4 regions of the Diaphorobacter sp. ED-3 genome follow, and region 4 is predicted to be linked to each of the others. Evidence: predicted binding sites of a transcription regulator. Region 4 holds the regulator's gene; each other region holds the start of a gene.
The links. The regulator FNR, encoded in region 4, switches genes on or off when oxygen is low (the NO sensors DNR and NnrR bind a similar motif). The targets are predictions, from matches to a motif close to TTGATNNNNATCAA.

Region 1 (5,279 bases), 760 kb from region 4:
GCCGCCATGCCCTTCGACGACGAAGACCACGCCGTGGAGCTCGCCAACGGCACGCCCTTTGGCCTGGTGGCGGGCGTGTGGACGCGCGATGGCGCGCGCCAGTTCCGCATGGCGCGGCGCATTGCCAGCGGCCAGGTATTCATCAACAACTACGGCGCAGCCGGCGGCGTCGAATTGCCGTTTGGCGGCGTGAAGTCCAGCGGACACGGACGCGAGAAGGGTTTCGAGGCGCTCTACGGCTTCACCACCCTCAAGACCGTGGCCATCCGCCACGGCTGATCCCTGCGAGCCGCGTGCCCTGCGGTGCCCCGCCAGTGCTCGCTTGGCCGCTGATACGTTTCCCATCTCGACCCCATGCCTCTGTCATCCCCTGCCCCCCGCACTGCCCGCCATGTCCGACGCGTCACCTACCAGGGTTACGAGCGCGAGGACGGGCTCTGGGACATCGAGGGCGAGCTGCACGACAGCAAGCCGCAGGACCTGCCGTCGCTGCGCTACCCGGACGGCGTGCGCCGCGCGGGCGAACCCATCCACCACCTGTGGCTGCGCGTCACCGTGGACCGCGACCTGGTGGTGCGCGCCATCGAATCCGCCATGGATGCCCACCCCCTGGCGGGCTGCACACAAGCGCAGCGCGCCCTGCAGGCGATGGTGGGCTGCAGCATGGCGCGCGGCTGGCGCCAGTCCATCCAGACCCACCTGGGCGGCGTGGCCGGTTGCACCCATCTGCGGGAACTGCTGTTCAACCTGGCCACGGCCACGTTCCAGACGATTCACGCCGCATTCCAGAATGAAGGCGACGAGCCGCCGCGCCACTTGGGCCAGTGCACGGGTTGGGACTTCAGCGGTCAAGGAGTGAAGGAGCACTACCCGCAGTTCTACGGCCGCGCGCCGCGCACGCCGAAGGCAGCCTGATCGGCAATCGCTCCCGATTCAATAGCTGCCCGCGCTTTCTACACGGGCGCTAGAGGCACTTTTTGCCCATAGGCCTGATTTAGATCGACCGCATGTGCAGGCGCGCGGCTCAGGTTCACCATGCCGCCACTCGCGGAGGCTGAATAGCGCTTGAACGGCTCGGCCCGACGGACGGCCTGCGCCAACCCCTGGTTAGCCAGCCCCTGGTTAGTAAAGAGAGTGGAGAGTGGCGTGGCACATCCGCCGGGGGCGCGCGGCTGGGGCGGTCGAGCCAGGGCCGTGTCCCGCGCGCCACAGCTGCTGCCCAGCGGCGCAACCAGCCCAGCCACGTCGGCCTTCCCTCCCCCGGGAAAGGCGGCGCAGTCGGGCGCCGCGCCGATGAGACACGCAGTTGCTCTTGTGCCCGCAGGGGTCAGCCCAGCACGTCCTGCAGGGCCACCTCGTACAGCGAAGTCAAGCTGTCCGTAACCTCCAGCAGGCGCTCGCTGGTGGTGGCCACGTTTTCCAGGCCGCGCGGGTCTGGCTGGCGCTTGAGGGCGGCCTCGAAAAACACCCACTGCGCCTGGCCCAGTTCCAGTGCCGAGCGGATGGCAGGGGTGGAGATAGGCGCCTTGTTCAACTGCGCGAGGGCACGCTGGAACTCATCGGCGTCGCCCGTCATCTGCTCGCGCACCGTGCGGCTGTCAAGGCCGGCGGCCAACAGCTCATAGTTCTTGGCCAGGCGCTGCGACAGCATGCGCTGGCGCCCGGCGGTGTTGACCAGGCGTGCCGTGGGCGCCTGGGCCAGGCGCTCGAGGGCCTCGGTGGTGGTGTTGGCGGCAGCCAGCATCTGGTCAGCCTGGGCCGACACGGCCTGAAAGCCCTCCTTCGTCGGCGCCTGGGCCGTGAGCGCGTCCAGGCGGTCCGCGTTGCGGCGCACGTCCGCCAGCAGCCGCGCCACCTCGGGCGGCCAGCTCTGGCGGTCCATGTCCTCGAAGCCGGAATGCACCTGCCGGCGGGTGTGTTCCAGCGCATCGCGGGCGCGCGCGGCACCCACGTTCAGGTACAGCTGGCCGTAGACCTTGGCCGTGCGCTGGGACAGCGCCCGAAAGCGCGCCGTGCGGTTGATGGCCGTGGCCAGGGCCATGCGCGCCTGGGCCGACAGCGGCAGGGCCGGCACCAGCAACACGGTGGCCAGCGCGCGCACAGCGGTGCGGCGGCCGCGCCGGCAGGCGGCGACGGAGGGAGGGGTGGGGACTGGGCGTTGGTTCTGCATGCGCCGTATTCTCAAATCGCCCTCCCGCGCCCCTATGACACTGGTCAAAGGCACCTCATGTCGCTGCCGTGACAGCAGATTGATCAACATCAATTTAGCGGGCAGCCGCCATACCCCTACGACGCCGATGGGGCACAATTTCGCTATGGCTGAACGTGTCATTCCCCTCGTGGATCAGCGCAGCAAGGTGCTGCAGCCCCCCGCGCTCCTGGCCGCGGCACCCGCTACCGGACTGCTGCAGGACACGCTCTCCCGTCCCTTGCGCGACCTGCGCATCAGCGTGACGGACCGCTGCAACTTCCGCTGCGGCTACTGCATGCCCAAGGAAGTGTTCGACAAGCACTACCGCTACCTGCCGCACAGCGACCTGCTGAGCTTTGAAGAGATCACGCGGCTGGCGCGCCTGTTCATGGCGCATGGCGTGCGCAAGATCCGCCTCACCGGCGGCGAGCCGCTGCTGCGCAAGGACCTGGAGAACCTGGTTGCCCAGTTGGCGGAACTGCGCACGCTGGAGGGCCGCGTGCCCGACCTCACGCTGACCACCAATGGATCGCTGCTGGCGCGCAAGGCGCGCGCCCTCAAGGCCGCGGGCCTGCGGCGCGTCACCGTGAGCCTGGACAGCCTGCAGGACGACGTGTTCCGCCGCATGAACGACGTGGACTTTCCGGTGGCCGACGTGCTCGCCGGTATCGAGGCCGCGCAGGCGGCGGGCCTGGAGCACATCAAGGTCAACATGGTGGTCAAGCGCGGCACCAACGACCACGAGATCCCGGCGATGGCGCGCCACTTTCGCGGCACCGGCATCACACTGCGCTTCATCGAATACATGGACGTGGGCGCCACCAACGGCTGGCGCATGGATGAGGTGCTGCCCTCCGCCGAAGTCATCGCGCGGCTGCAGGCCGAGCTGCCGCTGGTGCCGCTGGCCGCGCAGTCCCCCGGCGAGACCGCCAAGCGCTGGGGCTACGCCGGCCCCGACGGTCGCCACGACCCGCGCTTGGGCGAAGTGGGCGTGATCAGCAGCGTCACGCAGGCCTTCTGCGGCGACTGCAACCGCGCGCGCCTGTCCATGGAGGGTCGGCTGTACCTGTGCCTGTTTGCCTCGCAAGGCTGGGACCTGCGCAGCCTGCTGCGCGGCAATGCCAGCGACGCGCAGATCAGCGCCGCCATCGCCCACATCTGGCAGGGGCGCGGCGACCGCTATTCCGAGCTGCGTGCCAGCCTGCCACCCGAGACGGGCAGCGGCCAGCGGCGCATCGAGATGAGCTACATCGGCGGCTGAGCCGCCGCCGCGCCGCAGGGACCTGCCCCGGCGCGCCGTTCACCACCCTTCTTCTTTCCCATGATCGACACCCACGACATCACAGGTCTCATCCTCGCCGGCGGCCGCGGCTCCCGCATGGGCGGGGTGGACAAAGGCCTGCAGAACTTCCGCGGCCTGCCCCTGGCACTGCACACGCTGATGCGGCTGCAGCCGCAAGTGGGCGACGTGATGATCAACGCCAACCGCAACCTGGCGGCCTATGAATCATTCGGAGTGCCGGTGTGGCCTGATGGCCTTGCCGACTACGCAGGCCCGCTGGCGGGCTTTCTCACAGGGCTGGAGCGCTGCGAGACCCCTTGGCTGCTCACCGTGCCCTGCGACACACCGCTGTTCCCGCCAGACCTTGCCGCACGCCTGGCCCAGGCCGCCATGCGCGAGGGCGCCGACATTGCCATGGCAGCGGCACCCGAGGCCGACGAGCGCGATGGCACCGTGCGCGTGCGCACCCAGCCGGTGTTTTGCCTGCTGCGCGTGACGCTGCTGGAGAGCCTGGTGCGCTTCACGCAGGGCGGCGGGCGCAAAATCGACCGCTGGACCGAACAGCACGCCTGCGCCGTGGTTCCGTTCGACCAGCCGGGAGACGACCCGCATGCTTTCTACAACGCCAACACTCTGGCCGAGCTGCACGCCCTGGAAGGCCTGGGCCACCGCTGAGCTGCAACCCTCTTTGCCCGTACCGCATGAAAACCATTGACCAGATCGCCGCCGAGTTGCAGGGCTACGACCCGCAGGCACTGCGTGCCGCCGATGTGAACACCTTCCTGGAGCGCCTGGTCGCGCCCGTCACCAGCACCGAAGAAGTCGGCATCTTCGACGCCCTGGGCCGCGTGCTGGCGCGGGACGTGGTCTCGCCCGTCAGCGTGCCGCCGCACGACAATTCGGCCATGGACGGCTACGCCTTCGACGGCGCCCAACTGCAGCCCGGCCAACCGCTGGTGCTGCGCCCGGTCGGCTCCACAGCCTTTGCCGGCGCCGCCTGGACCGGCACCGTGGCCGCAGGCGAGTGCGTGAAGATCATGACCGGCGCCATCATGCCGACAGGGCTGGACACCGTGGTGCCGCAGGAGTTCACCACCGCCGAGCCCGACGGCCACATCCGCATTGCACCCGACGTGCTGCGCCGCGGCGACAACCGCCGCCTGCTGGGGGAAGACCTCATGCAAGGCCGCGTAGCGCTATCAAAAGGAGAGCTTCTAGCGCCTGCTGCTATTGGCCTGGTGGCCAGTTTGGGTCTAAAAACAGTGACGGTATACCGCCGGGTGCGCGTGGCCTATTTCTCCACGGGCGACGAGATCCTCAGCCTGGGCGAGCCACCGCGCGAGGGCGCGGTGTACGACAGCAACCGCTACACGGTCTTTGGCCTGCTGACACGTCTGGGCGTCCAGGTGATCGACCTGGGTGTGGTGCGCGACGAGCCCACACTGCTGGAAGCCGCCTTCCGCCGTGCGGCCGCCGAGGCCGACGCCATCATTACCAGCGGCGGTGTGAGCGTGGGCGAGGCCGACCACACGCGCACCATGATGAAGCAGCTGGGCGACGTGGCGTTCTGGCGCATCGCCATGCGCCCGGGCCGGCCGATGGCGGTGGGCCGCCTTCGGCGCGAATTACAAGCCAAATCCGATCCTAACGCTCTTCCATCAAGCGTTAACAGCTATCAAAATGGAAGCATTCAGAGTGCAGACGGCAGCAGCGTGCTGTTCGGCCTGCCAGGCAATCCTGTGGCGGTGATGGTCACCTTCTTGGCTTTCGTCCGCCCCGCGCTGCTGCGCATGATGGGCTGCACGC
Region 2 (5,279 bases), 1.1 Mb from region 4:
CCTTGAGCATCAGCGATACCGGCGCGAACGCCTGGAGCGTGTCGAACGGCATGCGCTTCTTGAGCGCGGGGTTCTGCGCGTGGTTGGAGGCGTCCACCATCAGCGTGTAGCCGTCCGCGGGCGCGGCCATCACGGCCTGCGCTCCGATGATGCCGCCGCCGCCCGCGCGGTTGTCGATCACCACGGGCTGGCCCCAGATCTGCGAGAGCTTGGGGCCCAGGATGCGGGCCACGGCATCCACTGTGCCGCCTGGCGGGTAGGTCACCACCAGCTTCACGGGCTTGTTGGGAAAGCCGGCCGGGGCCTGGGCGTGCACGGCCGGCGCGAGGGTCAGTGCCAGAGCGGCGAGGGCGATGGAACGTCGTTGCATGGTGTCTCCTTGTCAGATGGCGGGGGGAATGCGGAACAGCTCGGCGGCCGTTGCGCCGAGGATGCGGCGGCGCTGCGCGGCGTCGGGCACCCAGTCGGCGAGCGCGCCCAGGCTGCGCGCGTAGTCGGCCTGGTCCTGGTGCTGCGTGTGGGGCCAGTCGCTGCCCCACACGAGGCGCTCGGGCCCGAAGGCGTCCAGCAAGGCGCGGGCGCAGGCGCGCGCGCCCTCGGCATCGGCCTGCGGCACGCCGCGTGCGTTGCGGTAGGCGGCGGAGAGCTTGACCCAGACGCGGCCCGACGCGGCGCGGCGCAGCAGCGCGGCGAAGCCGGGGTCGCCATCCGCCTGCGCGGCATGGGGCCGGCCGAAGTGGTCCACCACGATGCGGCAGCCGGCGGGCAGTGCGGCGTCCAGCAGCGCGGGCAGGTCTGCCGCCTCGCGGTGCAGCTCCAGGTGCCAGTCCAGTGCCTTCAGGCGGGCCAGGAAGGTCTGCCAGCCGGGCGTGCCGAGGTCCGGCAGCGGCTGGCCCATGAGGTTCAGCCGCACGCCGACCACGCCTGCGGCGTCGAGGCTGGCGAGTTCTTTCTCATCCGCCGCGGGGGCCGTCATCACCACGCCGCGCAGGCGCCCGGGATGGGCGCGCAGCGTGTCCAGCAGGAAGCGGTTGTCGTTGCCCAGGAAGCTCGGCTGCACCAGCACGCCGTGCGTGATGCCGTGGGCGTCCAGCAGGCCCAGGTATTGGGCGGGCGTGGCGTCGAATGCCGGCGCATAGCGGCGCGCCGAGGCCAGCGGCAGGCGCTGGAGGAAGACATGCGCATGGCTGTCCACCGCCACGGGCGCGGCGGCGCGGGCCGTAAGCGGGTGCGGATGCGGCGGTGTGCCTGGGTGAGCGGACATGGGGATGGGCGCCTGTGCGGAAGGGTTGGCGCGACTGTAGGCAGCCGGGTGCGCGCGCGTGAGTGGCGCGCGGGTGCCCATCCATAAGCTGCCGTTATGGCTGCCGCGCTGGCGGCGCCGCAGCCCCTCCCCGGAGGGGAATCAGGGCCGCTGTGCGTGGCCTGCCGCCGTAGGCCAGGCCGGGCGCCGCCCCGTGAGCTGGCTGACGATGGCCGCCTTCAGCGGCGGCAGCCGGCTGGCGCCCGCCAGTACGGCCTGGCGCAGCAGGCGGGGCAGCGGCCGGTCGTCGGTGTACAGGCGCACGATGGCATTCGTGCCCTGGTACAGCGGCCAGGCGTGGCGGTGATGGCCGCGCGCGTAACCCTCCAGCACGCTGGCGGCGCCGATGTCCGCGCCGCGCTCGCGTGCCTGGGTGAGAGTGCGCGTGAGGCTGTCCACACCCGCCAGCCCCAGGTTGAACCCGTGCGCCGTCACCGGGTGCATGCCGACGGCCGCGTCACCCAGCAGCGCGCAGCGCGCGGCGGCGAAGCGGTGCGCATACACGGCGACCAGCGGGTAGGCGTGGCGCTCGCCCACCAGCCGCATGGCGCCCAGGCGGTCCTTGAACTGGGCTTGTACGCGTGCGGCGAATGCCTCAGGGGGCAGTGCCAGCAGCTCCTGCGCATGCGCCGCGCCGGTGGTGACCACGGCCGAGCACATCGGCGCGCCATCGACCAGGTCGCCCGGCAGCGGCAGGATCGCCAGCGTCTGCTCGTAGCCGAAGCACTCGTGCGCGACCTCGTGGTGCGGCAGTTCGTGGCGCAGGCGGCAGACGATGACCGTGCGGCCGAAGTCGTGCATGGCTGCGCCAATGCCCAACTGGCGCCGTGTGGCGGAAAAGCGGCTGTCGGCCGCCACCAGCAGCGGGGCCTGCAGACGCTGGGGCGCTGCGTCGAGGTTGCGGGTGGCGGTGTATTCCAGCTCGGCATGTGCGGGCGTGACGGCCACGCGCGTGACGCGCGCCTCGGTGACCAGTCGTACGCCGGGCGTGTGCGCGGCTACCTCGTAGGCCGTGCGGCGCAGCGCGTGGTTGGGCACGATCCAGCCCAGATGCTGGACGCCGCTGCCGCCTGCGTGCAGCTGCATGGCCCCGCGCTGGCCCACGGGGCCGTCGTGCACCTGGGCCTCGCGCAGCAGGCCGATCTCGTGCGCGGCCAGGCGCTGCCAGCTGCCGATGCGCTGCAGCGTCGCCACGCTGGGGTGGGTGAGTGCGATCTCGCGCCCGTCGGCCGGGGGCGCGGCCAGCGTGGAAGCGGGTTGCTGCTCCAGCACCGTCACCTGCATGCCGGCCTGGGCCAGCGAGGCCGCCAGCGACAGCCCGGCAGGCCCCGCACCCACGATGAGCACGTCGCTGCGCTGAGAGGAAACGTCTTGTGTTGTCATGATTCAGAAACAGGCCGCCGGCAGTGGCAACAGCGGGCAATTGTCGGCAGGGCGGAAAGCGGCGATCTTGCCTTGCGTCAAGCACGGCGGCCATGCGGCCGCCTCCTACGCCGGGCGGGCGATGGTCTTACTACAGTGGAGAACCCTGCAACCAGCAAGCAAAGGACCCGACATGCGCGTGGACATCTACCGCCGATCCGAAGCCGAGGGGCGTTATTCCCATCTGGCCGTGCCCGAGGGCAAGCCCATACCGCAGGAGGCCATCAATACCGATTGGAACTGCGAGCACCGCGCCGTGGAACGGGACGAAACCCAGGCGCACTGGAACGACCTTGGTATTCCCGAGCCCGGACGGCAGCTGCGCGACAAGGGCTATGCCATCACCAGCGTGACGGAGCAGCCGCGGCGCTGAGGCCAGGTGCGGCCGGCCAGGTGCCGCCGGCGAGGTGCGGCCGGCAAGGTGCGGCCGGCAAGTTGTCACGTGCGTGGCGCGCACGGAGGCAGCGACCGCGCTAGGCTGTGCGCATGGAGACACACCACAACATCCCCCCAACACACCCGCCTTACGCGCCCCAGATACGCCGCTACCAGGATTGGCTGCAGGCGCAGCACGGCCTGCGCTTTGACGATTACGACGCGCTCTGGCGCTGGTCCACCACCGATCTGGACGCCTTCTGGCAGAGCGTCTGGGACTATTTCGACCTGCAGTCACCCACGCCGCACCGCGCGGTACTCGCAAAGAACGTGATGCCCGGCGCGCAGTGGTTCCCCGGCGCGCAGGTGAACTACGCGCGCCAGGTGCTGCGCCATGTGGGCGCCGCACAGGCCGCGGGCCAGCCGGCCCTCATCGGCCGCAACGAACGCGGCGAGCGCCGCGAGCTGTCCTGGCCCGCGCTGCGCCGGCAGGTGGCGGCGCTGGCGCTGCACATGAGGGCCCAAGGCGTACAGCCCGGCGATCGCGTGGCAGCCTACCTGCCCAACATCCCCGAGACCATCGTCGCCTTCCTGGCCTGCGCCAGCATCGGCGCGGTGTGGAGCCTGTGCGCGCCCGACATGGGCACGCACGCGGTGCTGGACCGCTTCCGCCAGATCGCACCGACGGTGCTGTTGGCCGTGGACGGCGTCACCTATGGGGGGCGCGACCATGACCGTTGCGACGTGCTGGCGGAACTGCGCGCGCAACTGCCCACGCTGCGCCACGTGGTGCTGGTGAACAACCTGGATGCTTCAAAAACAGTAGCTGATACCGCTTGCTACGCAAGCGTCATCGCCCGAAATGATGCAGAGACTGCGGCCTTTGAACCGGCGTGGCTGCCGTTCGACCACCCGCTGTGGATCGTCTATTCCAGCGGCACCACCGGCCTGCCCAAGCCCATCGTGCACGGCCATGGCGGCATGATGCTGGTGATGCTGCAGCTGGCGGTGCTGCACAACGACATCGGCTGCAGCTACGCGCCCAACTCCCTGGGCGAGCGCTACCACTGGTACAGCTCCACCGGCTGGATCATGTGGAACGCCCAGGTCGGCGGCCTGCTGGGCGGCACCACCTGCGTGCTGTACGACGGCAACCCCGGCGGCAGCAAGGAGCGGCCCGACTGGACAGTGCTGTGGCGCATGGCGGCCGAGGAGCGCGTGACCTTCTTCGGCGCTGGCGCCGCGTTCTACGGCCACTGCATGAAGGCCGGGATCACACCTGCGGCCTGCGGCGATCTGTCGGCGATCCGCGTGCTGGGCTCCACGGGGTCGCCGCTGCCTGCCGAAGTGCAGCGGTGGGGATCGCAACTCCTGGCCAGCGCGGGCGTGCCTCAGGTCTGGTGGTGCAACATCTCCGGCGGCACCGACTTCGCGGGCGCCTTCATCGGCGGCAATCGCGAGCTGCCGCAAACGCCCGGGCGCATGCAGTGCCGCATGCTGGGCGCAGCCGTCGAGGCCTGGGACGAGCAGGGCCGCCCGGTGCTGGACGCCGTGGGCGAACTGGTGTGCACCCAGCCCATCCCGTCCATGCCCTTGTTCCTGTGGGGCGACGCCGATGGCGCGCGCTACCGCGCCAGCTACTTCGAGATGTACCCGCCCGGGCATGGCCGCAGGCCCGGCGGCGGGGATCTGGGGCCCGAGGCCGGGGCCGTCTGGCGCCACGGCGACTGGATCGAGATCGGCTCCAGCGCCCACCCCGGCTGCGTGATCTACGGCCGCAGCGACGCCACCATCAATCGCCACGGGTTGCGCATGGGCACGAGCGAGATCTACAGCGCCGTCGAGGCCCTGCCCGAGGTGCTCGACAGCCTGGTCGTGGACCTGGAATACCTGGGCCGCGCCAGCTACATGCCGCTGTTCGTGGTGCTGCGCAGCGGCCTGGTGCTGGACGACGGCCTGCGCGCGCGGATCAACGACGCCATCCGCGCCAGCCTGAGCCCGCGCTTCCTGCCCGACGAAATCGTGCAGGTGGCCGAGGTGCCGCGCACGCTGAGCGGCAAGAAGCAGGAGCTGCCCGTCAAGAAGCTGCTGCTGGGCCAGCCGATGGACAAGGTGGTCAACCCGGACGCCATGGCCAACCCCGGCTGCCTGGCGTGGTACGTGGACTTTGCGCGGCACC
Region 3 (5,279 bases), 1.7 Mb from region 4:
GCCCCGGCGCAACTCCACCCCACGCGCCCGGGCCATCCACCCTGCCCCGCCCGCCAGCGCCCGCTGGCGCCTGAACTGCACGCGGCCGCCCGGCGCATGGCGGCACGCGTGCATGCGCTGCAGGTGCGCATTCATACCTTCTACCTGAAGTTCCTCCAGGGCCACACCTAGCGGCCCGGTTCTGCGCGGCAGGCGCCCCAGCGCATGCCCGCCCTCCCATCGCTCCCCCTGATCGCCCGCGATCCCCGGTGCCAGCCGCGCGTCGCACCTGGGATGGGGCCCGTTGCCGATGCACCAGAACCCGAGGAACCTGCATGTCCGTCCCCGTCCACCCCTGCCTGCACTGCGGTGCATGCTGCCAGAACTACCGCGTGGAGTTCTCCGTCTATGAACTGCAGTCCATGGGCGGGCGCGTGCCCGACGCCCTGGCCCATGAGGCCGGAGGCAACCGCTACCGCATGAACGGCACCGAGCGCCACCCCGTGCGCTGCGTGGCACTGGCCGACCTGGGCAACGGCTGCATCGGCTGCGGCATCTACGACCAGCGTCCCCAGCCGTGCCGCGACTTTCCGTTCGCCTCCTACGGTTGCCACGACACGCGCGCCAAGCTGGGCCTGCCGCCGTTGACGGATGGCGACACGCAGGAGTGGCCGCAGGCCGCTTGAAGTGGTTCTTCAAAAAGAAGAGCTGCTGGCGCTTTCCAGGCAATGATTTCAGATAGTTTTGATACTGAAACCTTTGCCTGACAAGCGCCAGCAGCTATGCTTTTAGGCCCGCGACCGGGCTGTCCCGGCTTCAGGGCTTGCGTGCCGGCGCGCAGCGGTCTCCGGCGCAGGCATTGCAGCCCCCGCAACTGCTGCCGGTCTTGGCCATGGGCGCCAGTGCCGGATGCACGCGCGCGGCGCGGGCGCGCCAGCGCTGTGGCAGCCAGCGCCACAGCAGCGCCAGGGCGGCCACGGCCACGATCACGGCGGTGAGAATGTCTTGCCACATGGTTCTGCTCCTTGGTGACGGTTTTCAACCACCGCCCAGCGCCAAGGCCACGCGGTAGGTGATGAAGCTGGCCGCATAGGCCAGTGCGAAGAGATAGCCCGTCATGACGAGCGGCCAGCGCCAGCCGTTGGTCTCGCGGCGCACGGCGGCGATGGTGGAGACGCACTGCGGCGCGAAGATGAACCACACCAGCAGCGACAGCGCCGTGGCCAGCGACCATTGCGCCGCCAGCATGGGTGCGAGCTGCGCGGCCGTGTCGTCGGCCGAAGCGGCAATCGCGTACACCGTGCCCAGAGCACTCACCGCCACCTCGCGCGCGGCCATGCCGGGCACCAGGGCGATGCTGATCTGCCAGTTGAAGCCGATGGGCGCAAAGATCACCTCCAGCGCCGCGCCGATGCGCCCGGCGAAGCTGTATTCGATGGCCGGCCCCGTGGCGTCGGCCGGCGGCGCGGGGTACGACGACAGGAACCACAGCAGGATGGTGACCAGCAGGATGATGCCGCCCACGCGGCGCAGGAAGATGCCCGCGCGCTCCCACAGCCCCAGCGCCAGGTTGCGCACGCTGGGCCAGCGATAGGCGGGCAGCTCCATCAGCAGCGGCGTGGCGCCGTCGCCGCGCCGCGCGAGCCGCGCAACGGCCGCCACGGCCATGGCGCTCACGATGCCGCCCAGGTACAGCGCGAACAGCACCAGCCCCTGCAGGTTGAACAGCCCCGCCACCGTGCGATCAGGAATGAAGGCCGCGATGAGCAGCGCGTACACCGGCAGGCGGGCCGAACAGGTCATCAGCGGCGCGATGAGGATGGTGACGAGCCGGTCGCGCCAGTCCGGAATGGAGCGCGTGGCCATGATGCCCGGCACCGCGCAAGCGAAGCTGGACAGCAGCGGGATGAACGAGCGTCCCGACAGGCCGACGGTGCCCATTACCCGGTCCAGCAGGAAGGCCGCGCGCGGCAGGTAGCCGGATTCCTCCAGCGCCAGGATGAAGAAGAACAGGATCAGGATCTGCGGCAGGAACACCAGCACCCCGCCTGCGCCGGCGATCACGCCGTCGGCCAGCAGGCTGCGCAGCGGCCCCTCGGCCATGTGGGCGTTCAGCCATTCGGCCACGGCGGCCGTGGCGCCTTCGATCCAGCCCATGGGCACCTCTGCCCAGCTGAACACGGCCTGGAACATCAGGAACAGCGTCACCGCCAGCAGCAGCGTGCCCCACAGCGGGTGCAGCACCACGGCGTCGATGCGGTCGTCGCGCTGCAGGCGCAGCGCGGGCTCGCGCACGGCCAGCCCCATGATGCGGCGCACTTCCTGGTGCAATTGCTGCACGCGCTGCGGGCGGTCTTCCTCCAGCGCATTGACGGGCGGTGGCGCCTGCGTGCCCACGGCGGCGCCGCGGGCGGCCTGCGGGGTGGCCGTGTCCAGCCACTGCAGCAGCTCGCGCGCCCCGTCGGCGCGCACGCCCACGGTGGTCACCACGGGCAGGCCCAGTTCGCGCGCCAGGACTTCGCGGTCGATCTGGATGCCCTGCTGCTGTGCCATATCACTCATGTTCAGCACCAGCACCATGGGCAGGCCCAGGTCGCGCGCCTCCAACACCAGGCGCAGGTTCAGGCGCAGGTGCGTGGCATCGGTCACGCAGACCAGCAGCTCGGGCATGGCCTCTCCTGGGCGGCGGCCGGTGACCACATCGCGGGTGACGGCCTCGTCCAGGCTCTGCGCGTGCAGGCTGTAGGCGCCGGGCAGGTCCAACACGCGCACGCGCCGGCCGCTGGCGGTGGTGAACAGGCCTTCCTTGCGCTCCACGGTGACGCCCGCGTAGTTGGCCACCTTCTGGCGTGCGCCGGTCAGCACATTGAACAGCGCCGTCTTGCCGCAGTTGGGGTTGCCCAGCAGCGCGATGTGCAGGGGAGATGCCGCCGTGCTCATGCCGCGGCCTCCAGCGCATCCACGCGCACCTGCACCAGGGCCGCCTCATGGCGGCGCAGGGCAAAAGTGGCCTGGCCCACGCGAACGGCCAGGGGGTCGGCCGCGGGAAAGCCCCGGGCAATCACGCGCACGGGCTCGCCGGGCAGGAAACCGATCTCCATCAGGCGCAGCACCATGGCCTGCGACCGGCCATCCTGCGCTGGCAGCAGCCCGGCAACCGTGGCCGGCACGCCATGCGGCAAGGTATCCAGCCCCCGCGGCTGCGCGGCGTCATTCCCCGTGTGAAGCATGTTGTATTGCAGTCAATGAATAAAAGTAATTCTCATTCTAATGGAACTGCACGCTGCTGGATTGATGCACATCAGGACCTGTGGCGCGTCACAATGGCACCCCCTGCGACGTACGCCATGACCACTCTTCACCCCTGCCTGACCTGTGGCGCCTGCTGCGCCAGCTTTCGCGTGGACTTCTCGGTACATGAGACGGAGGAGCTGGGCGGCTGCGTTCCCGATGGGCTGGTGGTGCCGGTCACGGACCACACTGCACGCATGCGGGGCACGGACCATGCGCAGCCGCGCTGCTCGGCCCTCACGGGCCAGGTGGGCCTGCGCGCGGCCTGCGGCATCTACGAGTGGCGCCCCTCGCCCTGCCGCGAATTCGAAGCCGGCAGCGCTGCCTGCAACCGCGCCCGCCAGCGCCACCATCTGCCGGCACTGGACGGGCTGGTGCTCTGAACGCCGCAGGACCCGCTTTCACACGGGCAACCCGCCGATGCGCCCCTTGAACTCCTGCAGCGAAAAATAGGTCTGTACCTGGCGCACGCCGGGCAGGCGGTGCAGGCGCCGCTGCAGCAGCTCGGAATACGCGTCCAGGTCGGTCGTCACGACCACCAGCAGGAAGTCCGCGGGGCCCGAGATGCCGTGGAACAGCACCACCTCGGGAATGGCGCACACCGCCTCCTCGAACGCCACGGACAGCGCCTCCGTCTGGTGGTCGATGCCCACCATCACGAAAGCCATCACACCCAGCCCCACCGCACGCCGGTCCAGCTGCGCGTGGTAGCCGCGCACTACCCCGGCGTCCTCCAGCCGCTTCACGCGCCGCCAGCAGGGCGACTGCGACAGGTGCGCCATTTCGGCCAGTTCGCCGGAGGTCAGGCGGGCGTTGTCCTGCAGCGCGCGCAGCAGCTGGCGGTCGGTACGGTCGATCTCGGCTTGCATGATTTAACCCAAAAATGTCTCTGTGAGAATGGATTATCCAAATGAGTCACCCATCAGGGATAAACCATTTACCCACCCCTCCGCCGCGCATAGCATGCGCGGCATGACCGCCACCTCCACGCCATCGCCCGCGCTGTGGGACATCTCTGCCCCCGTGCATGCGGGTAGCCCGGTGTTCCCGGGCGATACACCCTACCAGCAGCAGTGGAGCGCCACACTGGGCCCCGGCTGCCCGGTGAACGTGAGTGCACTCACGCTCTCGCCCCACGTGGGCACGCACGCTGACGCGCCCCTGCACTACGCAGCGGACGGCGCAGCCATCGGCGCCCTGCCGCTGGAAGCCTTCATCGGCCCCTGCCGCGTGGTGCATGCGCTGGACTGTGGGCCGCTCATCGAATGGCCCCACATTGCCCATGCAATGACGGGCACTTTGCCGCCGCGGGTGCTGGTGCGCACCTACGCCCGCATGCCCGTGGACCGCTGGGACGCGGGCCTCACGGCCTACGCGCCCGACACCATCGAGCGCCTGGCCGACGCCGGCGTAGTGCTCGTGGGCATCGACACCGCCAGCATCGACCCCGCCGGCAGCAAGCCGCTGCTCAGCCACCAGGTGATCCGCCGGCGTGGCCTGCGCGTGCTGGAGAACCTGGTGCTGGACGATGTGCCCGAGGGCGACTACGAACTCATCGCACTGCCGCTCAAGCTCACCACGGCCGACGCATCGCCCGTGCGCGCCGTGCTGCGTGCGCTGCCGCCGCGCGCATGACTATTAAGCCGTTTTAGCCTCTAACGCTCATGCAGCAAGCGCTAACAGCTACTTTATTAATAGCACAAACCACATGACTACCTTGCAAGAGTGCCGCACACGCGATGCGCAGGACCCGCTGCGCAGCCTGCGCGACCATTTCAGCCTGCCCGAGGACGTGATCTACCTGGACGGCAATTCTCTGGGCGCCCTGCCCCGCGCCACGCCGGCGCGCGTGGCCCATGTAGTGCAGCAGGAATGGGGACAGGACCTCATCACCTCGTGGAACAAGGCTGGCTGGGTCAGCATGCCGCAGCGCCTGGGCAACCAGTTCGCCCCCTGGATCGGTGCAGGGCCGGACCAGGTGGTGTTCACCGACACCGCCTCGGTCAACC
Region 4 (5,279 bases):
GGTATTCGGCGCTGGCTATCTGGCTGCCTATCCAGGATTGGGGACCTTTAAGGGTAAGTTGGGCTGGACGCAGCTGGGCGAGTACCAAGCCGAAGTGGACAAGGCTAACGCAGAGTTGCAGCCTCTGTATGCGCGGTTCGAGGCCATGCAGCCCCAAGAGATGGCGGCCGACGCAGCGGCCATGGCAATTGGTGAGCGTCTGTTCATGAACAACTGCGCGCAGTGTCATGGTTCCGATGCCCGCGGCAGCAAGGGCTTCCCCAACCTGGCCGACGGTGACTGGCTGCACGGCGGTGCGCCTGATCAGATCCAGAAGACCATCCACGATGGGCGCATTGGCGTCATGCCTCCCATGGCGGCCGCCGTGGGCTCGCCGGAAGATGTGCGCAACCTCGCCCACTATGTCCTGAGCCTGTCGGGAAGCCCGCATGACTCCCTGAAGGCGTCTCTGGGCAAGTCGAAGTTCACTGCGTGCGCTGCATGCCACGGGATGGACGGCAAGGGCAATGTGGCCCTGGGTGCCCCTAATCTGACGGATGACATCTGGCTGCATGGCTGGGGCGAAGCTGCCATCACCGCTATGATCAACAATGGCAAGACCAACGAGATGCCTGCCCAAGCGGGCAAGTTGACCGATGCACAGATCAAGGTGTTGACGGCATACGTCTGGGGTTTGTCCAATAAGGCCGGCGCCCCGCGCTGATGCTCCCTGTGCGGCCGGCTCCCCGTCGAGGGGCGCCGGCCGTTTTGCGTTTTGGAAGTTGCACTTCCTTTTTGAGATTCCACCATGAAGCCAGCCGAAGGTCAGCCCCGTAAGGTGATTCCTATCACGCCAGTGGGGGCCGAAAGTTCGCAGACCGAGGTCATTTCGCTCTATGAGGCGCAAAAGAAAATTTATCCACGCTCGATAAGTGGAGTGTTCGCCCGTTGGCGTTGGGCGATGGTGTTTCTGACACAGCTGGTTTTCTATGGCCTGCCATGGCTGGAGTGGGGCCAGCGCCAAATGGTGCTCTTTGACCTCGGAGCACGCCGTTTCTATATTTTTGGTTTGGTGCTTTACCCGCAGGACTTCATTTATCTGACGGGTTTGCTGATTATTTCCGCGCTGTCGCTTTTTCTGTTTACCGCAGTGGCGGGACGCCTGTGGTGCGGCTTCTCCTGTCCCCAGACCGTATACACGGAAATGTTCATGTGGATCGAGCACAAAGTCGAAGGCGACCGCAGTGCCCGTATGCGCCTGGACAATGGTCCGTGGACATTTGAGAAGATCTGGAAAAAAACTGTCAAGCAAGCCATTTGGATTGCGGTCGCGTTCTGGACCGGCTTCACCTTCGTGGGCTATTTCGTTCCGATTCGCGAGCTGGGGGAAGAGTTGCTGGCCCTGCAAGGAGGGTGGCAGATATTCTGGGTGATCTTCTATGGGTTGGCCACGTACGGCAACGCAGGATTCCTGCGCGAGCAGGTGTGCAAATACATGTGCCCTTATGCGCGTTTCCAAAGCGCAATGTTCGACAGGGACACGCTGGTCGTCTCTTACGATCCCGAGCGCGGCGAGCCTCGCGGGCCCCGTAACAAGACCGTAGATCACAAAGCTGCGGGACTGGGTGACTGCATCGATTGCACGCTGTGTGTCCAGGTCTGCCCAACGGGTATCGATATTCGCAACGGACTGCAATACGAATGCATTGGTTGCGGTCTCTGCGTGGACGCTTGCAATACCGTGATGGATAAGATGAAGTATCCGCGCGGGCTGATTCGCTTCTCGACGCAGAACGGCGTCAAGAACCACTGGACCCAATCGCAAATGCTCAAACGCGTGCTGCGACCCCGTGTGTTGTTCTATTCAGCGGTGCTGGTGGTGTTGTGCATTGGCATGCTGGCCAGCTTGGTGGTACGCACGCCGTTGAAGGTGGACATCGTGCGCGACCGCGCTGCGCTCTCGCGCATCGTGGCGGGAGGCAAGCTGGAAAATATCTACCGGCTGCAGATCATGAACGCCACGGAGGGGGCGCAGCGCTACACCATCAGCGCCCACGGTATGGAAGGGCTGGAAGTGGCGTCCGAGACCGTAATTGACATTGGACCGGCGGAATCCCGATGGGTGGTTGTCCGTCTTCAAATTCCGTATGGCTCAGCATCTCCTGGATCGCATACGGTGTATTTCGATATTCAAGCGCAGGGTGATAAAGCCCAAGTGGCAGAGAAATCCGTGTTCCTTGTACCCCGCTGAAGGCGGTCGTGGAATGCAAATGAACAAGCTGTGCTCATAAATGAGCGAGGAGTTGGTATAAATGCCGAGTAATTTCCCCATGAATCTGGAAGACGCAGGAAAGCCTTGGTGGACGTTTGGCCATGTCTGGCTTGTCATCGCGGGGCCGGTGATTGTCATCATTGCGGGCTTCGTGACCCTCTGGCTGGCCGTGAGCCAACCCGACCCCGTCATCGCGGAAGACTATTACCAACGGGGGTTGAACATCAACGAGACCCTGAAGGAGTCAGGAGGCGACATGACGCCTGCCATGAAGGGGCGCAACCATGCAGCTACTCCGCTGGAGGACCAACCGCGTTGACCGGCAGGGCGAGTCCTCTTTGCATGCCGGAGAACAGATGCTAGGCTGTCAACTACACCTGCTAGGAGATGGGCGAATGTGGATGCAACGATTGATGTGGATCGCGTGGCCGGCCTTTTTGATGGCGGGCGTCATGGAAATGGTGGTGTTCGCCTTCGTGGATCCAGAAGCGCTGCAGTGGTTTGATCAACCCCTGCATCTCTCGCGCGAAGGTGTGTATACCATCGCCTTCTTCACGTTCTGGTTCGTACTCATGGCTTCCAGCGCATTGACGACGCTGTTGTCACTCTCGCCCTTTGAGTTGAATCGCTGCCCCGTGCCCAAAGGGGCGCGGCCGGCTGATTGCGCCAAATACGTTTCCTGATCTTTCCGCCGATCAGTTATGAATCAGCAAAAACCCAGGCTTAATGGCAGGCTTGCTGGCTGTTGACAATGCGCTTCAGCGCATCGGTATCGACGATGCGCACATGGCGCTGTTTTACTTCCACAATACCTTCTTCCACGAACTTGGAAAACGTGCGGCTGACGGTTTCCAGTTTCAATCCCAGGTAGCTGCCGATCTCTTCGCGTGTCATGCGCAGCACCAATTCGGATTGTGAGAAACCCCGGGCATGCAAGCGTTGTACGAGATTCAACAGGAATGCGGCAAGGCGTTCCTCGGCACGCATACTCCCCAGCAACAGCATGACCCCATGCTCGCGAACAATCTCGCGGCTCATGATCTTGTGCACATGGTGCTGTAATGCCGTTACTTCGCGCGACAACTCTTCAATACGATCGAAAGGCATGACGCATACTTCGGCGTCTTCAAGCGCTACCGCATCGCAGGTGTGGCGGTCACTCACGATGCCATCCAGGCCGATGATCTCGCCAGCCATTTGAAAACCCGTCACTTGATCGCGACCGTCTTCGGTGGCGACACAGGTCTTGAAGAATCCGGTGCGGATGGCAAAAAGGGATGTGAAGGGTTCACCGTTCCGGAAAAGCGTGCCGCCACGCTTGATCTTGCGTCGTACAGCAACAATGTCATCGATGCGCTTGAGTTGCTGGTCGTCCAGACCCACGGGCATGCACAGCTCACGCAGATTGCAGTTTGAGCAGGCAACTTTGATGGTCTGGAGATTCGTATGCATGGGAACCCTGTTCATGGCTTGAGCTTACCTCTGAACGGCTGGGAGACATGGAATGCCGTAGGCCGCCGGACGACTTTGAGCCGAAGTCAAATTGTCGCCACAAGGACCTCATGGGCGCTTGATCAACGTCAAGGACTCATGGGGGACTCTACGGCACAGTGATATGAAAGTGCAAGGAATCCCGTCATGACCGTTGTTACAACAGAGCTCCTGCGTCGCTTTGACGTCCCAGGGCCGCGCTACACCTCTTATCCGACTGCTGATCGTTTTGTCGAGGCCTTTGGCGAGCGGGAATACATCCTTGCGCTGCAGCAGCGTCGCGTGGGGTCGGTAGCCAAGGCGATGCCGTTGTCGCTTTATGTCCACATCCCGTTTTGTGAATCGCTGTGCTATTACTGCGCGTGTAACAAAATCATTACCCGGCATCCGGAGCGGGCAGAGGTCTACTTGCGTTACCTCAGCCGTGAAATCGACCTGCATACGGCGCACTGCGGTGTGGGTCAGCATGTGAGCCAGCTGCATTTCGGCGGAGGCACGCCTACTTTCCTGACGGATGACGGTTTGCGCGAACTGATGGGCATGCTGAGGCGCAGTTTCGTCCTTGTTCCTGGGGGGGAGTACTCCATAGAAGTGGACCCCCGGACCGTGGATGAAGCGCGGCTGGGATTGTTGGCGGAGCTGGGTTTCAATCGCCTGAGCTTTGGCGTGCAGGATTTCGACCCTGAAGTACAAAAGGCCGTGCACCGCATTCAGCCTGCCGAAAAGGTGTTCGCGTTGGTCGATGCGGCTCGGAAGCTCGGGTTTGAATCGGTGAACGTGGATTTGATCTACGGGCTGCCGCGCCAGACACCGGAGTCGTTTGATCGCACCTTGGAGCAGGTAGCCGAGTTGCGGCCAGACCGGATCGCGCTGTATGCGTACGCTCACTTGCCAGAACGCTTCAAGTCGCAGCGACGCATCATCACGGCCGAGTTGCCCATGGCTTCGGCCAAGGTGTCCATGTTGGCCCGGTCACTTGATGTGTTCCAGGAAGCCGGCTACGTCTACGTGGGCATGGACCATTTCGCTCTGCCAGACGATGCGCTGGCGGTGGCCAAGCGGCAAGGCAGGCTGCACCGCAATTTCCAAGGCTATAGCACGCAGCCCGATTGCGACCTGATTGGTCTGGGCGTTTCTGCCATCGGGCGCGTGGGCGCTACTTACAGTCAAAATGTGAAAACGCTGGACGAGTATTACGACTGCATTAACCAGGGGCATTTGCCTGTGGTGCGCGGGCTGGCGTTGACCAAGGACGACTTGGTGCGTCGCGCAGTCATCATGGCGTTGATGTGCCAAGGTGAATTACTGTTTGAGCCGTTGGAACAGTCCTGGCTGATTGATTTCCGCAGTTATTTCGATGCGGAATTACAGCAACTGCAAGAAATGGCGGCTCAGGGCTTGGTGAAAATCAGTGATGAGGGCGTTGAAGTCACGCCCATGGGATGGTATTTCGTGCGCGGCGTGGCCATGGTGTTCGACAAGTATCTGCAGGCTGACCGTAACCGCGCTCGCTTTTCCCGGATTATTTGATCCATGC

Region 1: PCQ86_RS09855 (type IV pili methyl-accepting chemotaxis transducer N-terminal domain-containing protein) is a predicted target of FNR. The motif match lies at 2,250-2,263, and genes of this name have one in related genera.
Region 2: ubiM (5-demethoxyubiquinol-8 5-hydroxylase UbiM) is a predicted target of FNR. The motif match lies at 2,754-2,767, and genes of this name have one in related genera.
Region 3: PCQ86_RS14115 (FeoA family protein) is a predicted target of FNR. The motif match lies at 3,271-3,284, and genes of this name have one in related genera.

Annotation. Positions count from the first base shown of each region.
Region 1 is NZ_CP115182.1:1,989,172-1,994,450, reverse strand. It holds gene PCQ86_RS09865 (aldehyde dehydrogenase family protein) at 1-279, shown strand, start outside; gene PCQ86_RS09860 (DUF2889 domain-containing protein) at 355-915, shown strand; gene PCQ86_RS09855 (type IV pili methyl-accepting chemotaxis transducer N-terminal domain-containing protein) at 1,328-2,170, opposite strand; gene moaA (GTP 3',8-cyclase MoaA) at 2,316-3,452, shown strand; gene mobA (molybdenum cofactor guanylyltransferase MobA) at 3,513-4,148, shown strand; gene moeA (molybdopterin molybdotransferase MoeA) at 4,175-5,279, shown strand, end outside.
Region 2 is NZ_CP115182.1:159,008-164,286, forward strand. It holds gene PCQ86_RS00790 (tripartite tricarboxylate transporter substrate binding protein) at 1-370, opposite strand, end outside; gene PCQ86_RS00795 (amidohydrolase family protein) at 383-1,264, opposite strand; gene ubiM (5-demethoxyubiquinol-8 5-hydroxylase UbiM) at 1,406-2,686, opposite strand; gene PCQ86_RS00805 (DUF6139 family protein) at 2,859-3,098, shown strand; gene PCQ86_RS00810 (acetoacetate--CoA ligase) at 3,212-5,279, shown strand, end outside.
Region 3 is NZ_CP115182.1:2,890,999-2,896,277, forward strand. It holds gene PCQ86_RS14095 (hypothetical protein) at 1-171, shown strand, start outside; gene PCQ86_RS14100 (YkgJ family cysteine cluster protein) at 315-665, shown strand; gene PCQ86_RS14105 (hypothetical protein) at 796-993, opposite strand; gene feoB (ferrous iron transporter B) at 1,018-2,919, opposite strand; gene PCQ86_RS14115 (FeoA family protein) at 2,916-3,209, opposite strand; gene PCQ86_RS14120 (YkgJ family cysteine cluster protein) at 3,327-3,653, shown strand; gene PCQ86_RS14125 (Lrp/AsnC family transcriptional regulator) at 3,672-4,139, opposite strand; gene kynB (arylformamidase) at 4,234-4,905, shown strand; gene kynU (kynureninase) at 4,979-5,279, shown strand, end outside.
Region 4 is NZ_CP115182.1:1,234,131-1,239,409, forward strand. It holds gene ccoP (cytochrome-c oxidase, cbb3-type subunit III) at 1-703, shown strand, start outside; gene ccoG (cytochrome c oxidase accessory protein CcoG) at 788-2,230, shown strand; gene PCQ86_RS06015 (FixH family protein) at 2,292-2,570, shown strand; gene PCQ86_RS06020 (hypothetical protein) at 2,647-2,934, shown strand; gene fnr (fumarate/nitrate reduction transcriptional regulator Fnr) at 2,975-3,718, opposite strand; gene hemN (oxygen-independent coproporphyrinogen III oxidase) at 3,890-5,272, shown strand; gene PCQ86_RS06035 (sulfite exporter TauE/SafE family protein) at 5,276-5,279, shown strand, end outside.